Regions from separate parts of the Paenibacillus yonginensis genome, predicted to be linked through region 1. Evidence: predicted binding sites of a transcription regulator. Region 1 holds the regulator's gene; each other region holds the start of a gene.
What was found. The regulator Rex, encoded in region 1, represses fermentation and respiration genes when NADH is low (regulators of the CRP and FNR family bind a similar motif). The targets are predictions, from matches to a motif close to TTGTGAAATATTTCACAA.
Positions count from the first base shown of each region.

Region 2: AWM70_RS17965 (phosphoketolase family protein) is a predicted target of Rex. The motif match lies at 1,963-1,980, and genes of this name have one in related genera.
Region 3: AWM70_RS20555 (cytochrome ubiquinol oxidase subunit I) is a predicted target of Rex. The motif match lies at 2,628-2,645, and genes of this name have one in related genera.
Region 4: adhE (bifunctional acetaldehyde-CoA/alcohol dehydrogenase) is a predicted target of Rex. The motif match lies at 2,278-2,295, and genes of this name have one in related genera.

Region 1 is NZ_CP014167.1:2,103,494-2,108,644, reverse strand. Features, by position in the region: gene dinG (ATP-dependent DNA helicase DinG) at 1-2,609, shown strand, start outside; gene AWM70_RS09635 (redox-sensing transcriptional repressor Rex) at 2,611-3,258, shown strand; gene AWM70_RS09630 (amidohydrolase) at 3,248-4,546, shown strand; gene AWM70_RS09625 (cell wall elongation regulator TseB-like domain-containing protein) at 4,596-5,081, shown strand.
Region 2 is NZ_CP014167.1:3,950,108-3,955,258, reverse strand. Features, by position in the region: gene AWM70_RS17975 (bacterio-opsin activator) at 1-948, shown strand, start outside; gene AWM70_RS17970 (GntR family transcriptional regulator) at 1,098-1,826, shown strand; gene AWM70_RS17965 (phosphoketolase family protein) at 2,006-4,420, shown strand; gene AWM70_RS17960 (HD domain-containing protein) at 4,539-5,151, opposite strand, start outside.
Region 3 is NZ_CP014167.1:4,533,388-4,538,538, forward strand. Features, by position in the region: gene AWM70_RS20545 (S9 family peptidase) at 1-97, shown strand, start outside; gene ade (adenine deaminase) at 308-2,137, shown strand; gene AWM70_RS20555 (cytochrome ubiquinol oxidase subunit I) at 2,745-4,151, shown strand; gene cydB (cytochrome d ubiquinol oxidase subunit II) at 4,138-5,151, shown strand, end outside.
Region 4 is NZ_CP014167.1:2,256,256-2,261,406, reverse strand. Features, by position in the region: gene AWM70_RS10425 (winged helix-turn-helix transcriptional regulator) at 1-107, shown strand, start outside; gene AWM70_RS10420 (hypothetical protein) at 446-1,162, shown strand; gene AWM70_RS10415 (Crp/Fnr family transcriptional regulator) at 1,319-2,035, opposite strand; gene adhE (bifunctional acetaldehyde-CoA/alcohol dehydrogenase) at 2,469-5,093, shown strand.

The DNA of each region.
Region 1 (5,151 bases):
ATTTCTTGCAGCAGGCCTTGGACAGCTGTGGATATCTTCCCTTTACGGGGCGGATTCTCGACACGATGGATTTCTTGAAAATTTGTTTTCCCTCCTTAAATTCCTACCAGCTGGGTCTGGTCAGCACGGAATTTGGACTCAGTCATGACCGGCCGCACCAGGCGGACAGCGATGCTGAGGCTACGGCTTTGATTTTTCTCAAATGTCTGGATGAGCTTGCCGAGCTGCCGCTGATTACGATTCAGCGTCTTGCAGACCTGTTTGCCGCAGAAGACAGTGATTTGGGCTGGTTTTTTGACGCCCTGTTAACGGAAAGGGAAAGCCAGGCTGACCAGACGGATGATGCAGGATTTGTGTATTACCGCCAGTTTGCTATGCGCAATGAGGACTGGATGGATATTTTGCCGGCAAGGTATGACGCCGAGGAGAATCCGCTGGCCAAGGTGAGCTTTGAGCAGTTTCTGGATCAGGTTCGGGAGAATTTGAAGGAGAAGCTGCCGTTCTATGAAGAACGCGAAGCCCAGAAGATTATGCTTGGACAGGTGGAGCAGGCATTTGCCGAAGATAAACATCTGCTTGTAGAAGCGGGGACTGGCACCGGGAAATCCTTGGGGTATTTGCTTCCGGCGATTTATTCCTCGGTCAAAACCGGGGAAAAGGTCATGGTCAGCACCCATACCATTAACCTGCAGGAGCAGCTGAGGGAACGGGATATTCCCCTGCTGACTGAAGCGGTTCCTTTTCCTTTTCGCGCAGCAGTGTTTAAAGGAAGACAACATTATTTGTGTCTGCGCAAGTTTGAGCACAAGCTAAGCAGGCGTGATTTCGCAAGCCCGAAAGAAGACAGCATCACGGCGGCTCAGATGATCGTCTGGTTAAGCCAGACTGAAACCGGTGATGATGAGGAGCTGAATCTGGGAAGGGGCGGCGATTTCTGGGAAACCGTTGCCAGCGAATCGGACTCCTGTCTTGGACGTTCATGTCCCTGGTTCCGCAAATGCTTCTACCACCGGGCCAAACACGAAGCCAGCGTTGCGGATGTCGTCATTACCAATCATTCAAAGCTGTTCACCGACATTCAGGCCGGGCATCAGCTGCTGCCTGCTTATGAACGGCTGGTGATCGACGAGGCGCATCATCTGGAGGACGTTGCCGGCAAACATTTGGGACTGCATATGAAATATTTCTCCATCATTCATACGTTGACCCGGCTGTTTAAGGACAGCCGAACCGGCCAGCTCCCCAATCTGCGGCTGCAGCTTGGCGCTTCCGGTGCCGAGAAAGCTTCCGGCTGGATGGAGACCATCGACTCCATTTATCCGGCACTCCTGGAGGTGAAGGAGAACTGGGATAAGCTTAGCGAGCTGCTGTTCGGATTAATGACCGAACGCAGCGATGCGGCGCCTGGAGAACCGGGACAATTTGTGAAACGTCTGCTTCCCGCCAAACGTCCGGAGCAGTGGGAGACTTTGAACCTGCTGGAGAACCAGATTCACGTTACCATCAGCGAAGTGCTGAGGAAGGGTGAACGGATGGTGGCTGAGTTGAAAGAGGAGCAGGATGATTACGGCATTGACGGCCTGCTGACCGATATTAGCGGCTTGTTCAAGGATCTGGGCAGCGAACGGGATTCGCTGCGTTTCTTCATGAAGCTGGATAACGAGGAGACGGTGTACTGGCTTGAAGGCAATGGGCATTACCGCAGCAAATCTTTGCAGATGTATGCCGTTCCCATTGACGTAAGCGAACAGCTGAAAGCCTATTTCTTTGACAAGAAAAAAAGCGTAGTCATGACCTCTGCGACTTTGACGGTTGATAAGTCCTTCCAATATATGATTGATCAGCTCGGACTGCAGGAGGCAAGTGAAGAGGACCGTCTGCTGACGGCCATTCTTCCTTCGCCGTTCAATTACAGAGATCAGGCGCTGCTCGTTATCCCGCGTGATTTTCCAAGCGTGAAAGGCAGTGTCGGCGACGCGTATTTCGTGAACACACTTGTCGATTCCCTGGCGGAATCGGCTGTGGCGACAAACGGCAGGATGCTGGTGCTGTTCACGTCGTACCGAATGCTGAAGCAGGTTTATGAGCCGCTTAAAGAGCAGCTTTCTGCCCACAATATAACGGTAATTGGGCAGGGGATGGACAGCGGCAGCCGAACCAAGCTGACCCGGCGTTTCCAAAGCAAAGACGCCTCGGTACTGCTGGGCACAAGCAGTTTTTGGGAAGGCGTAGATATCCCGGGGGATGCGCTGACCAGTTTGGCCATTGTCAGACTGCCCTTCCAGCCGCCAAACCATCCGCTGGTAGAAGCCAAAAGCGAACGGCTGCAGCAGCAGAAAAAAAATCCATTCACAAAGCTGTCCGTTCCTCAGGCGGTTATCCGTTTCAAACAAGGCTTTGGCCGGCTGGTGCGCTCTTCTAGAGATAAAGGCATCGTCATCGTATACGATACTCGTATTCTGGACTCATATTACGGGAAATATTTTCTGTATTCGCTGCCGGGACCTAAAATGGAGCACATGCCGCTAAGCCAGATGGTTCCCCGGATCACGGAGTGGCTGGAACCTACGGAAAATGGCGCCGATCCAGGCGCAGCAAAGGGTGAATAACATGAAATCGGAAAAAATATCGGATGCCGTCGTCCGGCGTATGCCGGTTTATCTGCGGTACTTAAACGAGCTGCACAACCGGGATGTCATGACGGTATCCTCTCAGGAGCTGGGGCAGAATCTGGATTTAAATCCGGCCCAAATCCGCAAGGACCTGGCATATTTCGGTGATTTCGGCCGTAAGGGCATCGGCTATGACGTCGCTTACCTGATCGAGAAGATTCGTCAGATTCTGAATCTGGATCAGGAAATCAGCGTAGCTCTCGTAGGTGCCGGTAATCTCGGTCAAGCGCTTTCCAATTACAATATGTATTTAAAAGACAATATGAAGATTGTAGCGGTCTTTGATATCGCAGAAGCCAAAATCGGTACCCAGATCAATTATTTGTCCGTTCAGCCAATCGCGGAGTTGCCCGAAACCGTTAAGAAGCTGGGAATCCGCATCGGCATTATCACTGTGCCTCATTGGGAGGCCCAGCGGGTCGCGGATCAGCTTGTGGAGGCAGGCATTCAGGCCATTCTGAATTTCGCGCCGGTCATCCTGAAGGTTCCGCCCGGTGTCCGGGTCCATGCTGCGGACTTTACTACCGACCTGTTAAGTTTGGCTTATTATTTGGACCAAGGAAAGGAACATTCAAATGAGTCGTAAATGGTTGATCAAAAACGGGACCTTCGCGGTGATGAACCCCGAGAAGCCTGTAATTAACGGATACATGCTGGTTGAGGACAACCGGATTCAATATATCGGCGAAAGTTTGCCTGAAGGAACTGAGGATACAGACAGCTTTGACGGCTCCGGGTTGCTGTTCCTGCCGGGGCTGGTCAATACGCATGGCCATGCCGCCATGTCGCTGCTTCGCGGTTACGGGGATGATCTGGCGCTTCAGGTCTGGCTGCAGGAGAAAATGTGGCCGATGGAAGCCAAATTCACCGGCGAAGATGTGTATAAGGGTACCGCTCTGTCCGTGCTCGAAATGCTGAAGGGCGGCACCACCACTTTCCTTGACATGTACGATCATATGGACCAGGTCGGCAAGGTCGCTGAGCAAAGCGGCATTCGGGCAGTGCTGACCCGCGGGGTAATCGGTCTTTGTCCGCCCGAAGTGCAGACAGCCAAACTCCAGGACGCAGTCAGCTTCGCCAAGCAGTGGCATGGTGCGGCAGAGGGCCGAATTACGGCGATGATGTCGCCCCACGCTCCTTACACGTGTCCGCCGGATTATATTGAAAAAATCGTTCAGGCTGCCCATGATCTGGATCTGCCGCTTCATACGCATATGTCTGAGACACGGGCTGAAGTGGAGCAGAATGTCCGGGATTACGGCACGCGTCCAGTAGAGCATTTGCTTAAGCTGGGCCTGTTCTCCCGCCCGTCTCTCGTAGCTCATGCCGTACATCTGACCGATGAGGAGATCGCTATTCTGGCGGAACACCGCGTCGGCGTTTCCCACAATCCGGGAAGCAACCTGAAGCTGGCCAGCGGCATAGCCCGCGTGGTGGATTTGCTCAAGGCGGGAGTTACCGTTTCCTTGGGGACGGATGGGCCGGCTAGCAACAACAATCTCGACATGCTGGAGGAAATCCGACTCGCTGCCTTGATCCATAAAGGTGTTTCCGGTGATCCAACGGCGGTTCCGGCTCTGGAAGCCTTGAAGATGGGAACGGAATACGGCGCCAAATCGCTGTTCCTGCAGGACGTCGGCCGGCTGGAGGCCGGGATGAAAGCCGATTTCATCGCTTTAAATACCGAGCAGGCTCATTTCCTGCCGAAAACGGATTTCATCTCGCACACGGTCTACGCTGCTGGAGCCAAAGATGTAGAGCATGTTTGGGTTGACGGGCGGCAGGTGGTCAAGCATGGAGAATGCCTTACGCTGGACGAGGAGCGTATTCGCTTTGAAGCCCAGCAGGCATTTGAAGGTCTCCTTGCCCGCTAATGGAATTGTTTGAAGGGATGCGGAGCAGGGAGAGGAGTGAAGAACAGATTTGAGAACAAAAACGAAATGGATCTGGATTTCAATTTTGGTTTTGGCGGCGATTCTGTTTGGGCTGTATCGTTATTATGTTTATGTGATGCAGGACACATGGACGCAGGAGGATGCGGCAATCCTGAGAGCCAAGCAGGAGGCCGGTCTCGTCAAGACCATCGGAGTCACCAAATCGGTTTGGGATGATGTATGCTGGGTAGTCGAAGGCAACAATGCTTCAGGAGAACATATTATGGTCTGGCTGCAGGATGGGCAGCCCCCGCATACGGAACAGGTGACGGGCGCTTCAACCAAAAAAGCGATGCAGGCCAAAATCAAAGCGCTGATGCCGAACGCCGACGTTAAACGTCTGGTCCCGGGGATCTATAATGGTCAATATGTGTGGCAGCTGTATTACAAAGAACAAGATCATTATTACTACCGGTTCTTCAGTTTCAGCAATGGTGAAGCTTTGACTGAGGAGTTTACGCTGCCTAACCGTTAGATTAACGCTTTTTATTTTTATAACACTTTATAAATGGGATTGCCGGCAAACTCTTTTTAAGGCCTTCGGG
Region 2 (5,151 bases), 1.8 Mb from region 1:
CTGGAGGATATCGCGGAGCACAGCCCGGAGGGTATCCGGGTTGTTCGCAGCGACGCGAGAACGCCGCTGGCTTTCAGCGCCGGTTTGTGGCTCCATGCCGGGACTATGCCGCTGCTAAAGCGATATGCTCCGGGGTGGGAGCGGGTGCTTGGCGGGGAAGCAGACCGGCTGAATGAGCTGGAGCCTGAAACAGCGGATACCCTGTTTGTACTGCTCGCTGCCGTCGATGTTACGCAGCCGTTGTACCGTCCGGAAGAGCTTGGGGCCCTGCTGATGCAGCAGTGGCTGGTCTTTATGACCGGCGGTCTGCGCGGGATTTTGGTGACAGCCGATCCACAGCTGAATACGCTGCTGCCGTTTATGGGCTTCCAGGAGCGGACCGCTTTACCGGCAGATTTACCGTTATGGCCGGAACCCGAAACGTTTGCCGCCTCTAGAGAACAGAGCCCGTCTCCTGAGCCAAAAGCCCAGGCGGACACACCCCCATGGCAAATATGGGAGCTGGATTTTCGGCATACCTCGTTTGACGCATGGGTGCAGAGGATTATTTGGCAAACGGGAGAAGCAGCCGCAGCTTCAATGCCAGCCTCTTTTAGCTTAGACGAACACGTTGTGCAGCAAATTCTACAGCAATTGTTTGATGTTCATCTGCTGAACCAGCATCCGGTCATCCGTATGTTTGGCCTTACAGGCGCCTTCATCCAGGCGCAGATTCATCAGATCCTAACGGACGAGCGGCCCCTTCAGCCGCTGACACCGCTGGAACAGCAGATTTTACGAGAAACGTACCTGCATCGCGGACGGAACAAAAACCAGCTGGCTGACTTGTTTCATATGAGCCGGACAACCTTTTACCGTCATTCCCGGACGGCCGTCCGGCATTTGGCTTTTGCGCTGGAACGTTTGCTGGACCCGGCGCAGGCGGAAAAGCCTCTAAAGCCTCTATAGACTCTAAAGACTACTAGGCAGCACGGCCGGACAGGTCGTGGGTTCGCTCACATTCATCCGTTCCTCGTTATGGTATAGTAGGGCTGCATTGGACGGGCCAACGCGCATCCGAGAAGCCGAGAGCTGACGAAACGAAGAAGGAGTAGGCCATGACTCAGTTTGTGTACAAGCAAATTATGGATGATCTTAAATCAAAAATATTGGCAGGCCAGTTCCCGGACATGCGTCTGCCGGATGAGCGGAGTCTCAGCGAGCATTACCGGGTGAGTCGGAGCTCCGTGAAACGGGCGCTTGCCCGAATGGAACATGCCGGACTTATTTTTAAGAAACAGGGTTCAGGCACCTTTATTAATCCGTTGTACATCAAGAACGAATCGATCTTCAATTACGAGGGCTCCAATCTGGGCGTCACCGACAATTTCCAGATGCACGGGCAGAAGCCGAAGGTGAAGGTGATCAGCTTTGAAGTGATCCTTCCTACGGAAGAACTGCAGAGGGATTTGTTCCTGGGGCCTCATGACTTCGTGTATAAAATCGTCCGCCTCCGGTTATTTGAGGAAGATCCGTTTATGATTGAGACAGGCTACATTCCGATCAAGATCGTGCAGAATCTGAACCTGGCCATCATTGAAGGATCGATTTTTAATTACTTGGAGGAAGCGCACAATCTGGCGGTCACCAAATCGTTTTTGTCCGTGTTCGCCGAGCCCTCCGAGCCTGCCGACCAGGAACTGCTTCATTTAAAGCCGCATGAGCCGGTCGGCGTTATGGAGGGGATTTTTTTTCTGGACAACGGGACGCCTTTCGAATTCTCCCATATGCGGTTCCATTATCAGTACATGAAATTCAATAGCTTTGTATCGGTTCAGGAGCGGTAGGGAAGACTGAGGATCAGCGGATGCTGGTCTTCTTTTTGTTTCCTTCGGAGGTTGAGTTCTAAATTTCATACTATGTTCACTTTTTCACAAAATTGGACCGTATCATTTTTCAAAAAGGTTGTTATGATGTAACTATAAGTGAAATTATTCACAATATTAGAGATAAAGGAGTGGGTGAAATGTTAGTTACCGATACCAAGGTGGATTATTCGTCCCAAGAATACCTGGACAAATTGGATGCATTTTGGCGGGCGGCCAATTATATCTCGGTGGGACAGCTTTATTTGAAAAGCAACCCTTTGCTCCGCGAACCGCTTAAAGCCGAGGATATCAAAGTGAAACCGATTGGACACTGGGGTACGATTCCGGGCCAAAACTTTATTTATGCTCATTTAAATCGGGTGATCAACAAATATGACTTGAATATGTTTTACATTGAAGGACCGGGCCACGGCGGCCAGGTTATGGTGTCCAATTCGTATCTGGACGGCAGCTACACGGAAATTTATCCCCAAATTACGCAGGATATCCCGGGGATGACGAAGCTCTTCAAGCAGTTCTCCTTCCCGGGCGGGATCGCTTCCCACGCGGCACCGGAAACGCCGGGTTCCATTCATGAAGGAGGAGAGCTTGGATACTCTTTATCCCACGGTACGGGGGCCATTCTGGATAATCCTGACCTGATTGCGGCTGTGGTTGTGGGTGACGGTGAAGCCGAGACGGGCCCGCTGGCCGCTTCCTGGTTCTCGAACCGCTTCATTAACCCGATCACCGACGGTGCCGTGCTGCCGATTTTGCATTTGAACGGCTTTAAGATCAGCAACCCGACGCTGCTGTCGCGGATGAGCAAAGAAGAGCTGACCGCTTATTTCAAAGGTTACGGCTGGGAGCCTTATTTCGTGGAAGGCAGCGAACCGGCGCACATGCATCCTGCTATGGCGGAAACGTTGGATGCGATTGTGGAACGCATTGGTGCTATTCAAAGCTATGCGCGTGAAAATAACGACTCCGCACGCCCGGCTTGGCCGATGCTGGTATTCCGTTCCCCTAAAGGCTGGACCGGTCCTAAAGAGTGGGATCAGGTGCCGAATGAAAACTCCTTCCGTGCCCACCAGGTACCGATCCCGGTGGATCAGAAGCATATGGAGCATGCAGATGCCCTGCTGCAGTGGCTGAACAGCTATAGACCGGAAGAGCTGTTTGATGAAAAGGGCCGTCTGCACGCCGAAATCGCCGAGCTCGCGCCAAAAGGAGACAGACGGATGGCGATGAATCCGGTGACCAATGCCGGCAAGCGGATCAAAGACCTGAAGCTGCCGGACTTCCGCAAATACGCGCTGGACAACAGCGAGCCCGGCAAGCAGACCGCCCAGGACATGTCCGTGCTGGGCAAATACCTCAAAGAAGTCATTGAGCTGAACGAAACGAGCAAAAACTTCCGCATCTTCGGACCGGATGAAACGATGTCCAACCGTTTGGCGCCTGTCTTTGAAGCTACAAAACGCCAGTGGCTGGAGAAAATCATGGAGCCGAACGACGAATTTATGGCTTCCTATGGCCGCGTTATCGATTCCCAGTTGTCCGAACATCAGGCGGAAGGCTTGCTGGAAGGATACGTGCTGACCGGACGCCACGGATTTTTTGCCAGCTATGAAGCGTTCCTGCGGGTCGTGGACTCCATGATTACGCAGCATTTCAAATGGCTGCGCAAAGCAACGGAGCAAAGCTGGCGCGCCGATATTCCGTCCCTCAACATTGTGGCGACCTCGACGGTGTTCCAGCAGGACCACAATGGGTATACGCACCAGGATCCAGGCCTGCTCGGGCACCTGGCCGACAAGAAACCGGAATTCATCCGCGAGTATTTGCCGGCTGACGCCAACACTTTGCTGGCTGTGTTCGATAAAGTGCTTAACGACCGTCAGAAGATCAACCTGATCGTGTCGTCCAAACATCCGCGTCCGCAGTTCTTCTCGGCAGATGAAGCGCAGGAGCTGGTGGATAACGGCCTCAAAATCATCGATTGGGCCAGCACGGACCAAGGCGGGGAGCCGGACCTGGTGATGGCGTCCTCCGGCACCGAGCCAACCATTGAAAGCCTGGCGGCGATCTCCATGCTGCACGAGAAGCTGCCGCAGCTGAAGATCCGTTATATCAACGTGGTTGATCTGCTTAAGCTGAGAAGCCGGAAGCTTGATCCGCGGGGATTGTCCGATGAGGAGTTCGACCGTTATTTTACAGCCGATAAACCGGTGATTTTCGCTTTCCATGGTTATGAAGGGCTCATCAAAGATCTGTTCTTTGAACGTCACAACCATCATCTGCACGTTCACGGCTACCGTGAAAACGGCGACATCACCACCCCATTCGACATGCGCGTGCTCAACCAGATGGACCGCTTTGATCTGGTGAAGGAAGCTGTATTGAGCCTTCCTGAAGCCGGACAATATGCTGCTATCGTGAAAGAAATGGAACAGATGTTAGAGAAACATCATCAATATATCCGCGAAGAAGGCGTCGACCTGCCGGAAGTGGACAGCTGGGTTTGGAAAGGCGTGAAATCATCCATCCAAGGGGCGGGAACACGGAGGTGAAGGTCGGTTCTCATTCCAATAGAAAGCCAGCCTGTCCGAGGCTGGCTTTTTGTTTCTTTTCAAATAAAATAGATTTGCGAATCAAGAGGGGGATTAAAAGGAGGGGCATAAGGGGAGGTTAAGACGCCAACGCGTCTTTGGTAATCTGCTCAATATCGATAGGGGATCGTGAGCCTTCGCTGACCAGGTCAGGCAGAATCTGTTCCAGAAAATAATCCACGCAGTGCAGCTGGATGCCTTTGATTTTGATCAGGGCGCTCCGGTACATAAATACAAATTCTTTCTCCGTGTTTCCTTTTTGCAGCTCGGCGAAGGCTTCGTAGATCTGGTCGAGTTTATCGGCAACCTCTAGGATTCGGCCTTCTACGGAATCGTCTTTGCCTTCCCGCAGCTGTCTGCGAAAGATCGGTTTGAATTCCTCCGGAATATGCCCGTCAATAAAATGCGCAACCATACCTTCCTCCACCTGCTGCAGCATGGCGCGGAGCTCGAGTGAGTAGTGTTTCACAGGGGTTTTGATATCCCCGATAAAAATTTCCCCGTAATCATGACTGCTCGTGATTTCATACAGCTTCTTCCAGTTCACGAGGACGCCGTGACTTTCTTCAATATCGGCCAAGGTTTTGGCGTATTGCACGACTTTCCAGGAATGCTCGGCAACGCTGTGCTCCTGAAACTTGAATTTACCGGGACATCGGATGATTCGCTCTAAATCGGTTAACGATTGGAAG
Region 3 (5,151 bases), 2.4 Mb from region 1:
TGACTTGTCACGGACAGGCCGCCCTATTCTGCGGGTGGAGAGACTGAACCGGATTGCCGGATGGTTTAATCAATACCTGGAGAACGTATCAATATAAATAAAATGGAAAAGTAAAGTCCGCTTGGAGGAGATCAGTCTCAAGCGAAGTTCCTGATGAATGTGAAACTGCCGGGCGTCTTCCGGCAGCTTCTTTATTTTTGGAGCAGGGACAGCGTTTTCAAGCTTGAAAAGGCTCTTGCACACCATTGACTTTGCGGATGGTTGCTATATAATTTGTCAAAATAACGAGCAGAAACGAGGAATGGCGATGGAGACAAAACGCAGGCAGGAGCTGTACGAGGTCAGCGGCAGATTGGCGAAAGTAGCCCTTGGCCGGGAGAAAGCGGATCTGGTGGTTCAGAATGGCACCCTGGTCAATGTGTATTCCGGTGAACTGCTGGAGCACACCGATATCGCCGTTGCAGGCGGAAGGGTGGCTTTCGTCGGAAAGGCCGGGCATACGATCGGACCGGATACGAAGCTGGTAGACGCTGAGGGGCGCTTTCTGGTTCCGGGACTGATCGACGGACATATGCACGTCGAGAGCACGATGATGACGGTCACCGAATTTGCAAAGGCCGCGCTGGCCAAAGGCACGACGGCTGTATTCATGGACCCCCATGAAATCGCCAATGTATTCGGGAATGAAGGGGTAGCCTGGATGCATGAGGAGGGGCAGGGGGTTCCGCTGAAGGTATTTACCACCTATCCCTCCTGCGTGCCGGCTGCGGAAGGTCTGGAGGATGCCGGCGCCTCTCTGGAGGTGGAAGACATCGAAGCCGGGCTGCGCTGGGAAGGGGTTGCAGGACTGGGTGAGGTGATGAATTTCCCTGGCGTTGTTTATGATGACCCGAAGATGAAAGGCGAAATCGAGGCAACGATCAGGGCGGGCAAGACGGTTACCGGTCATTTTCCAAGTGACGATCAGCAGATGCTGCAGGCTTATATCGCTTCGGGGGTAACGTCCGACCACGAAACGGTTACCCGGGAACAGGGGCTCGCCCGCGTGCGGTTAGGCATGAATTTGATGATCCGCGAGGGCTCGGCCTGGCAGGACGTGAAGGAAGTGATCAAGGTGGTCACGGAGGATCATGCGCCTACAGGCAATATTACGCTGGTGACGGACGACGTCTATCCGCAGACCCTGGTCGATAAAGGACATATCAACCATGTCGTGCGCCGGGCCGTTGAGGAAGGGGTAGACCCGGTAACGGCCATTCAGATGGCTACGATTAATACGGCGAGATACTTTAATATGGAACGGGACCTCGGGGCCATCTCACCGGGAAAATGTGCGGACATCCTGCTCGTTGATGACTTGCAGCAAATGGTTCCTTCGCTTGTCATTGCCGATGGAGCCGTTGTTGCTCGGCAGGGGCGCATCGTCATTCCGTTCCCGTCTTATGTTTATCCGGAGAAAGCCCGGCAGTCGGTACAGCTGGCCCGGAAGCTGCGGCCGGAGGACTTTCGACTGCGCAGCAAACGGACAACTGCTGGAGCAGGGGCAGGAGCAGGCGGCACTTCGGTTGTAGGAACAACCCGGGTGAAGGTGATTCAAGTGATTGAGAACAGCGCCCGGACGGCCTCGGCGACAGCTGAGTTAACGGTGAAGGACGGTTACATCCAGCCGGACCCGCAGCAGGATGTCCTGCTGCTCGCCTGCATTGAACGGCACAAAGGCTCGGGTGATATTTCCCTTGCGTTCGCCAAAGGCTTCGGGTTGAAAGAAGGTGCCGTTGCTTCAACCGTAGCGCACGACAGTCATAACCTGCTCGTCATGGGCACAAATGAAGCGGACATGGTATTTGCCGCCTCCAAGCTGGCGGAATGCGGCGGCGGCATGATTGCCGTCAAGGACGGCAAAGTGCTGGGCCTGGTCGAAATGCCGGTAGCCGGACTGATGTCCGACAAACCGCTGGACCAGGTGGTGGAAGAGGTTCGTGGGCTTGAAGCGGGCTGGAAGGAGCTTGGCTGCACAATTCATGCTCCATTTATGACCTTCTCTCTGATCGCGCTGCCTGTTATTCCGGATCTGCGCATCTCGAACCGCGGCCTGGTCGATGTAACGACCTTCCGGCTTACGGACGTGGAGTTATAGAAGACAGAACAACAAAACCGCCGATCTTTCCTAATGTGGAAAGGCGGCGGTTATCTATATTGTTTCATATATAGTTAATATGTGATATGGCTTGCATTTAAGGTTTAGTGCGTTTGTTGTTCGAGTTGATCTTCTTCTTTGAATATCTTTCCGCAGAAAATGCCAATTACTATGAAGCTGACAGCCACCAAAGCAGACATAAGAATCATCATGTCGAATCTTCACTCCTTCTTTATCTTCTTCCTTATCAGTACGAACCTCATAATCGGTACATGTTCCATCATACTGGAATCCCGAATCCCCCGCATAGCCCGTTTGGGCTATAAAATTCCTTCAAAATTGAACGTTGTGAGGCAGATCACAAAACGAATCTGTCAATGAGCTTTGAGGCAAAAAAAGTTTGAAATCGCTTGTGGTTTTGCCTGATTTGTGTGCAATTTCGACGAAAGTTGTGATTATGGTCACAAATTTTATAAATTTCCGTTTTCTATTGTGACATTTATCACAATACCCCCTTTGAAGAACTGCCATGATAAGAACAGTGAGTTTTCCAAGCAAGAGAGGCAGCCTGCCTCCCATTCTTATCGTTCAAAGGAGAGTATGATCCATGGATCCGTTAGTGCTTGCACGCATCCAGTTTGCTGCGACGACCATCTTCCATTTCTTCTTCGTGCCGATGTCGATCGGGTTGGTGTTTATGATCGCGGTCATGGAGACGATGTATGTCGTCAAAGGCAAAGAAGTGTACAAAACAATGGCAAAGTTCTGGGGCAAGCTGTTCCTCATCAACTTTGCAGTCGGAGTCGTAACAGGCATCCTGCAGGAGTTCCAGTTTGGCATGAACTGGTCCGATTATTCCCGGTTCGTCGGAGACGTCTTTGGCGCACCGCTTGCGATTGAAGCGCTGGCCGCGTTTTTTCTGGAGTCGACCTTTATGGGAATTTGGATTTTCGGCTGGGACCGGTTGTCCAAGAAAGTCCACCTGCTCAGCATCTGGCTTGTCTGCCTGGGGACGACGTTGTCCGCGCTTTGGATTCTGGCGGCCAACTCGTTTATGCAGCATCCGGTAGGCTTTGAAGTCAACAACGGCCGCGCGGAGATGAATGACTTTTTCGCCCTGATCGCCAACGGGCAGCTGTGGGTGGAATTTCCACATACCGTCCTTGGTGCGCTGGCCACTGGCTCTTTCCTGATCTGCGGCATCAGCGCGTACAAAATGCTCAAGAAAAAAGATTATGCTTTCTTTAAAAGCTCTTTTAAAATCGCAGTCATCGTGGCTTTGTTGTCCTCTTTCCTGACCGCAATCTTCGGTCATCAGCAGGCCCAGTACCTGGTAGAGACCCAGCCGATGAAGATGGCAGCTTCCGAAGGCCTCTGGGGCAAAAGCGGCGATCCTGCCCCATGGACGGTCGTTGCGGCGATTGACCCGAAGACCAAAGAAAATAAATTCGAGATCAAAATTCCTTACCTGCTCAGCTTCCTTTCCTACAGCAAACTGAACGGGGAAGTCAAAGGCATGAACGAACTGCAGGCCGAGTATACGCAAAAATACGGCGAAGGCAACTACATCCCGCCGGTGCGCACGACCTTCTGGAGCTTCCGCATCATGGTGGCAGCAGGTTCGCTCATGATTTTGTTTGCTGCTTACGGCTTGTACCTGTGGATGCGCAAAAAAATGGACCGCCCGAACAAAGGTTACCTGCGTTTGATGCTGTTTGGCATTTCGCTGCCTTATATCGCGAATACTTCAGGCTGGATCATGACGGAATTCGGCCGCCAGCCTTGGACGGTATTCGGGCTGATGACCACCGCCGACTCCGTGTCGCCTAACGTGACCGCAGGCCAGCTGCTGTTCTCGATTATCGCCTTCTGCGCAATTTATACCGTGCTGGCCGTCGTGATGGTGTTCCTTTGGGTGAAAGTGATCAAACAAGGTCCATACGCCAAAGACCATTCCGACGACGAACATTCCACAGATCCATTCGGCAAGGAGGGGTATCATGCTGTCTCTTAATGAGCTTTGGTTTATTTTGGTGGCGGTGCTGTTCATCGGTTTCTTTTTCCTCGAGGGCTTTGATTTCGGGGTTGGCATGGCTACAGGCATTCTTGCCAAAAACGATACGGAACGCCGCGTGTTGATCAACGCGATCGGCCCGTTTTGGGACGGCAATGAAGTGTGGCTGCTGACGGCGGGCGGCGCCATATTCGCCGCTTTCCCGAACTGGTACGCCACGATGTTCAGCGGCTACTATACACCTCTAGTTGTGCTTCTGCTGGCGCTGATCGCCAGAGGGGTCGCTTTCGAATTCCGGGGCAAGGTGCAGGACGACCGCTGGAAAAAAACGTGGGACGTCTGCATTTTCATCGGCAGCCTGCTGCCTCCATTCCTGCTGGGCGTCGTCTTCGCCGGCTTTATGAAAGGCCTGCCGATCGACGGGCAAATGGAGATGAGAGCCGGACTGTTCGACATGGTGAACTGGTATACGCTGGTGGGCGGCATTACCGTTACGGTGCTTTGTTTTGTGCACGGCCTTCTGTTCACGGTACTCCGTACGGAGGGAGAACTCCAGAACAAAGCGCGCAAGCTGGCCAAACAAATGCTGTATCCGCTCGCGGCCCTGCTGGCCCTGACCGGCATTGCCACTTATTTTGCAACGGATATCTTTGAAGCGCATGGCGCCGTATTAAGCGTGTTGGCTTTGTTGGGACTGGCCGCTTTCCTGCTGGCCGGTTATTTCCTGAGCCGTGAACGGGACGGCTGGGCTTTCGGGATGACCGGCGCGGTTATCGCTTTGGCGATTGTCGGCGTGTTCGCTGGGCTGTTCCCGAATGTGATGATCAGTTCGATCGATACGGCTTTCAACCTGACGATTCATAATGCGGCCTCGGGCCATTATTCGCTGAAGGTCATGACGATCGTAGCTGTGTCGCTGCTGCCGTTCGTGCTCGGTTATCAGATCTGGAGTTATTTCGTCTTCCACAAACGGGTGCACGAGAAATCGCATCTGGAATAT
Region 4 (5,151 bases), 150 kb from region 1:
ATCCGGAAACACCGGTTAGGATTGAATATGAGCTGACCGAAAAGGGGAAGGCGCTCCGCCCTGTAATGGATCAAATTCAGTCTTGGGCGGAAGATTGGATCGAGTAAAAGTGGATCAAGCAAGCATAGCCTTATTAACAAGAGTTTCAACACAGGCGGCCATTCAAGAAACGGGTAGGGATAGAACAGTAAATGATGAATAAGCAAATGCCGGATCCGGTACGCGGATTGCGGCATTTGTTTTTTGCTTAGCGATAATGATTTCAATCTGTCCGCAGCCTTTATGATCTGGATGAACAGAATGTTTGACGGAAGCCGGGATTTTGGGAAGGTATAGAAGGCAGGGCGTCCCCAGTGGGACGCTCTTTTGAAGGTAGGCGTTTGAAACGGACGGAGATGTCCGGTATGCTTAAAGGAGGAACCATACCAAGAGAGGGGGAGGAAAGGTGAGCTGGACAAGCTGGATCGGCCGCCTTCTTTTAGGGTTATTGGCATGCTCGGTGTTATTATTCTCGGCTGCCTGTTCCTCGCGGCCTTCTGCAGAACCGCAGCCTTCTGTCATGCCGCTTGACAATAAGATCAGGCTGCGAATTGACGGTGAAAGGCTGATTCCGGATATTACCCGGACCTTCCCGGTGGATGAGCTGAAGAAACCTGACCTGAGAGAAGTCCTTCGGAGCAGTGGAATTATTGTGTTAAATGATGAGCAAGACGGCATTGTCTCCGTCGGCGATATATCGCTGGATAACGGATTATCCTGGGCGGTTAAAGTGAATGGTGCCGAAGCAGAGGCCTCTTCCTGGGGCAAGACGATGCATAGCGGCGACGAAGTGCTGGTATATCTGAAAGGGAAGGACGGAGCAACCGCCTCGTCACTTACCCCTGTGGTACTCAATATTTCCGGCGGATTGTCCAAGCCGAGCATGCAGTATTACTTTGTGAATATCTACCAGGCGAATCTGACGGTTAGAAGCGTTCTCATGCAATGCGGTTTGATTCAGCTCAATGACGGGAGCCGTCTTGTGACGTCTGTTAATGGTTATACCGGCAATGTGAACGAACAGTGGGTCGTCAAGCTGAACAACAAAAAACTGCTGCAAAGCGGTCTGGATATCCCGCTTCAGCCCAGCGACAAACTTGAGGTTGTGCTGAGTCAGATTTAAGGCAAGCTGCTGCAATGTATTCGGTTCTGGAACAACCAAGCGACACCAAACATTAGTAAGTCGAGCGTAAATTAAAAAGCTCTGTCCGCTGCTAACGGGCAGAGCTTTTAGATTTGCAGGGGCTGAAGTGAGCTCGCAAAGGCAGCTGAAAAGGGATCAGATCCGGCAAATTTCATTCGGGCACAGCTCGCAGTGGCAGATGTCCTGGAGCATAACGAGATCTTTAATGACGATCATGCCGTTTTCGTATTCAAGCGCGTCCTTCTTGCGCAGGTCGCTCAGCATCCGGTTGACGCTTTCGCGTGTAGCGCCGATCATGTTCGAAAGATCGGTATGCGTAATCTTTTTATTAATGAGGATCGTGTCGCCGTGCTGTTCGCCGTAAGTATTGCTAAGCCGGATCAGCGTCGAGCAGAGCGCGCCCGGTTTGCCGTACATCATCAAGTCTCTGAATTTGGTTTGGGTCAGGCGGTGGTGAATGCCCATCCATTTCATGAAGTCGATCGCGAAATCGCAGTGCTGACAGATGAGGATTTCAAGATCCTTATTTTCCACGATGCCGACCTCGCAGTCTTCAATGACTTCCGCCGTAAAGCTGTGCTTCGAGCTGAAGAACGGATCGGCCTGGCCGATCAGGTCCCCGCGTCCGTACATATATAGAATGAGTTCTTTGCCTTCATCCGTCGATTTGGTCATTTTAACGCGTCCGCGTTTGATGTAGAACAATTTGTCCGACACATCGCCTTCCCAGAACAGATGGGAACCTTCGGCGTAATTTTTGTCTTTCATGATGACAAGCAGTCGATTGAAATTCTGTTCCGAAAAACAACTTGTATTCCCTTGGGTTTCAACGCCGTTCATTTGCTCGCTCATTTTTGGTTTCCCCTTTGTACTCCAAATTTTTCTCAAATTTTTAAATTAATTATAACGTGTATTATCTGTAATTTGGGGCTTTTTGAAGCCTAAAAAGTGGCGAAATTTTAAACATTGTGACTATTTTCACTTAAAAGAGGGGAACCAGCATTTGGAAACAGGGAAAATGGGAATAATAAATGAACGCTGTATTGCAAGAAATTGAAACTAGAGCGAAAACAAATTTTCAAAACAGACAAACTTTGTGAAAAAATTCACTACACAAGTTAAAATGGCTGTGCTATGATAAATCCGTAAAGAAGAACGGTAAGGCGATTCGGCGCGGCAGACTTTGTAACAAAGTGTTACAAAGTCTCGTTGAGGCAACAGCAAGGCCGCCGGGCTGCTCCGCCCGACCTATTAAACTTTTTCAACTATCAGGAGGATGAGAGAGATGGCCGTAAAAAATGAAGCAGCTTCAAATGTAAAGCAGGCCGTACAGCCTGCACAGGAGTACATCCAAGGTTTGATCGACAAAGCGAAAAAAGCTTCAGAGGCTTTCATGAGCATGGATCAGCAGCAAATCGACGACATTGTGCAGGCGATGGCTCTGGCCGGGCTCGACAAACACATGTACCTCGCCAAGAAAGCCGTTGAAGAAACGGGCCGCGGGGTATACGAGGACAAAATTATTAAAAACATGTTCGCTACCGAATACATCTGGAACAGCATCAAATATGGCAAGACGGTCGGCGTGATTGAAGACAATCCTTACGAAAGCTTCCAGAAGATCGCTGAACCGGTCGGCATTATTATGGGGATTACGCCGGTGACGAATCCGACTTCCACGACGATCTTCAAATCTTTGATCGCCATTAAGACACGCAACCCGATTATCTTCGGCTTCCACCCTTCCGCACAGGAATGCAGCCGCGAAGCCGCTAAAATTCTGCTGGAAGCCGCTGTGAAACACGGCGCTCCCGCCGATTGCATCCAATGGATCGAACAGCCTTCCATGGACCGAACCAACGCTTTGATGAATCATCCTGATGTAGCCTGCATTCTCGCCACCGGCGGTTCCGCCATGGTGAAAGCAGCTTACAGCTGCGGCAAACCGGCTCTCGGCGTAGGTCCCGGCAACGTGCCTTGCTTCATTGAGAAAAGCGCTGATTTGGATCAAGCGGTTAATGATTTGATCCTGTCCAAAACGTTCGACAACGGCATGATCTGTGCTTCCGAACAAGCGGTTATTATTGAAGAGCCTATTTTTGACCAAGTGAAGAAAAAAATGATCGCCAACGGCTGCTATTTCGTCAACAAGGAAGAAGCCGCCAAGCTGACGGCCGGAGCTATTGTCGCCGAAAAATGCGCCGTTAATCCGGCCATCGTCGGACAGCCAGCCGTTAAAATTGCGGAAATGTGCGGCATTCAGGTGCCGGCCGGAACCAAAATCCTTGTCGCCGAAATTGACGGCGTAGGTCCTAAATTCCCGCTGTCTGCGGAGAAGCTCAGCCCTGTACTGGCCTGCTACAAAGTAAAAACCGCTGAACAAGGCATCGACCTTGCGGAACAGGTTGTACACTTCGGCGGCATGGGACATTCGTCGGTTATTCATTCGAACAACGATGAAATCATCCAGAAATTTTCGGACCGTCTGCCAACCTGCCGGATCCTGGTGAACCAGCCTTCTTCGCAGGGCGGCATCGGCGACATCTACAACACGAACCTGCCGTCGCTGACGCTGGGCTGCGGCTCTTACGGACGCAACTCCACTTCTTCGAACGTGACCGCCGTCAACCTGATTAACGTGAAAAGGGTGAACCATCGTACCGTGAATATGCAGTGGTTTAAAGTACCTTCCAAAATCTATTTTGAAAAAGGCGCAACCCAGTACCTGGCCAAAATGCCGGACATTAACCGTGTCATGATCGTTACCGACCCGATGATGGTGAAGCTGGGATATGTGGAAAGATTGGAGCATTACCTCCGTCAGCGCCAAACGCCTGTAGCGATCGAAGTGTTCTCCGACGTTGAACCGGATCCATCGACTACGACCGTTGCCCGCGGTACTGAAATGATGGCGAAATTCCAGCCGGACTGCATCATCGCTCTAGGCGGCGGTTCGCCGATGGATGCCGCCAAAGGCATGTGGCTGTTCTATGAATATCCGGACACCGATTTCCACAACCTGAAACAGAAATTCATGGATATCCGCAAACGGACCTACAAATACCCTAGCTTGGGTCAAAAAGCAAAATTCGTAGCGATCCCGACAACATCCGGTACAGGTTCCGAAGTTACGCCGTTTGCAGTTATTACTAATAAAGAAGTCGGCAACACCAAATATCCTTTGGCCGATTACGAGCTGACGCCGGACGTTGCGATCATCGACCCTGAATTCGTCTACAGCCTGCCTAAAGTAGCCGTTGCCGATACCGGCATGGACGTGCTGACTCATGGTATCGAAGCTTATGTATCCGTTATGGCAAACGATTATACGGACGGCCTGGCGATTAAAGCGATTCAGCTGGTGTTCCAATATCTCGAGAAATCGGCTTTGACCGGCGACAAACTCGCCCGCGAGAAAATGCACAACGCTTCGACTCTGGCCGGTATGGCTTTTGCGAATGCGTTCCTGGGCATCAACCACAGCTTGGCGCATAAATGGGGCGGTCAATATCATACCGCTCACGGACGTACCAACGCGATCCTGCTGCCGCACGTCATCCGCTATAACGCGAAGAAACCTACGAAATTTGCGGCTTGGCCTAAGTACACTAACTTCGTAGCCGACCAGCGTTATGCCGAAATCGCCCGCATCCTGGGACTGCCCGCACGCACCACAGAAGAAGGCGTGAAGAGCCTGATCAACGCGATCCGCGACCTGAACAAAAAGCTGGGCATTCCGGAGTCGTTCCAGGCGCTCGGATTTGATCCAAAAGATTTTGAATCGAATGTAGATTATCTTGCAGACCGCGCCTTCGAGGATCAATGCACAACCGCCAATCCTAAGCTGCCGCTGGTCACCGAGCTTGCCGAGGTATACAGAGACGCCTTCTACGGACGTTTCGAAGAGTAAATGGATGAAATAAGGGATAAGACAGGGATCTGAACTCCATAACTTTGTGAAAAAAGTG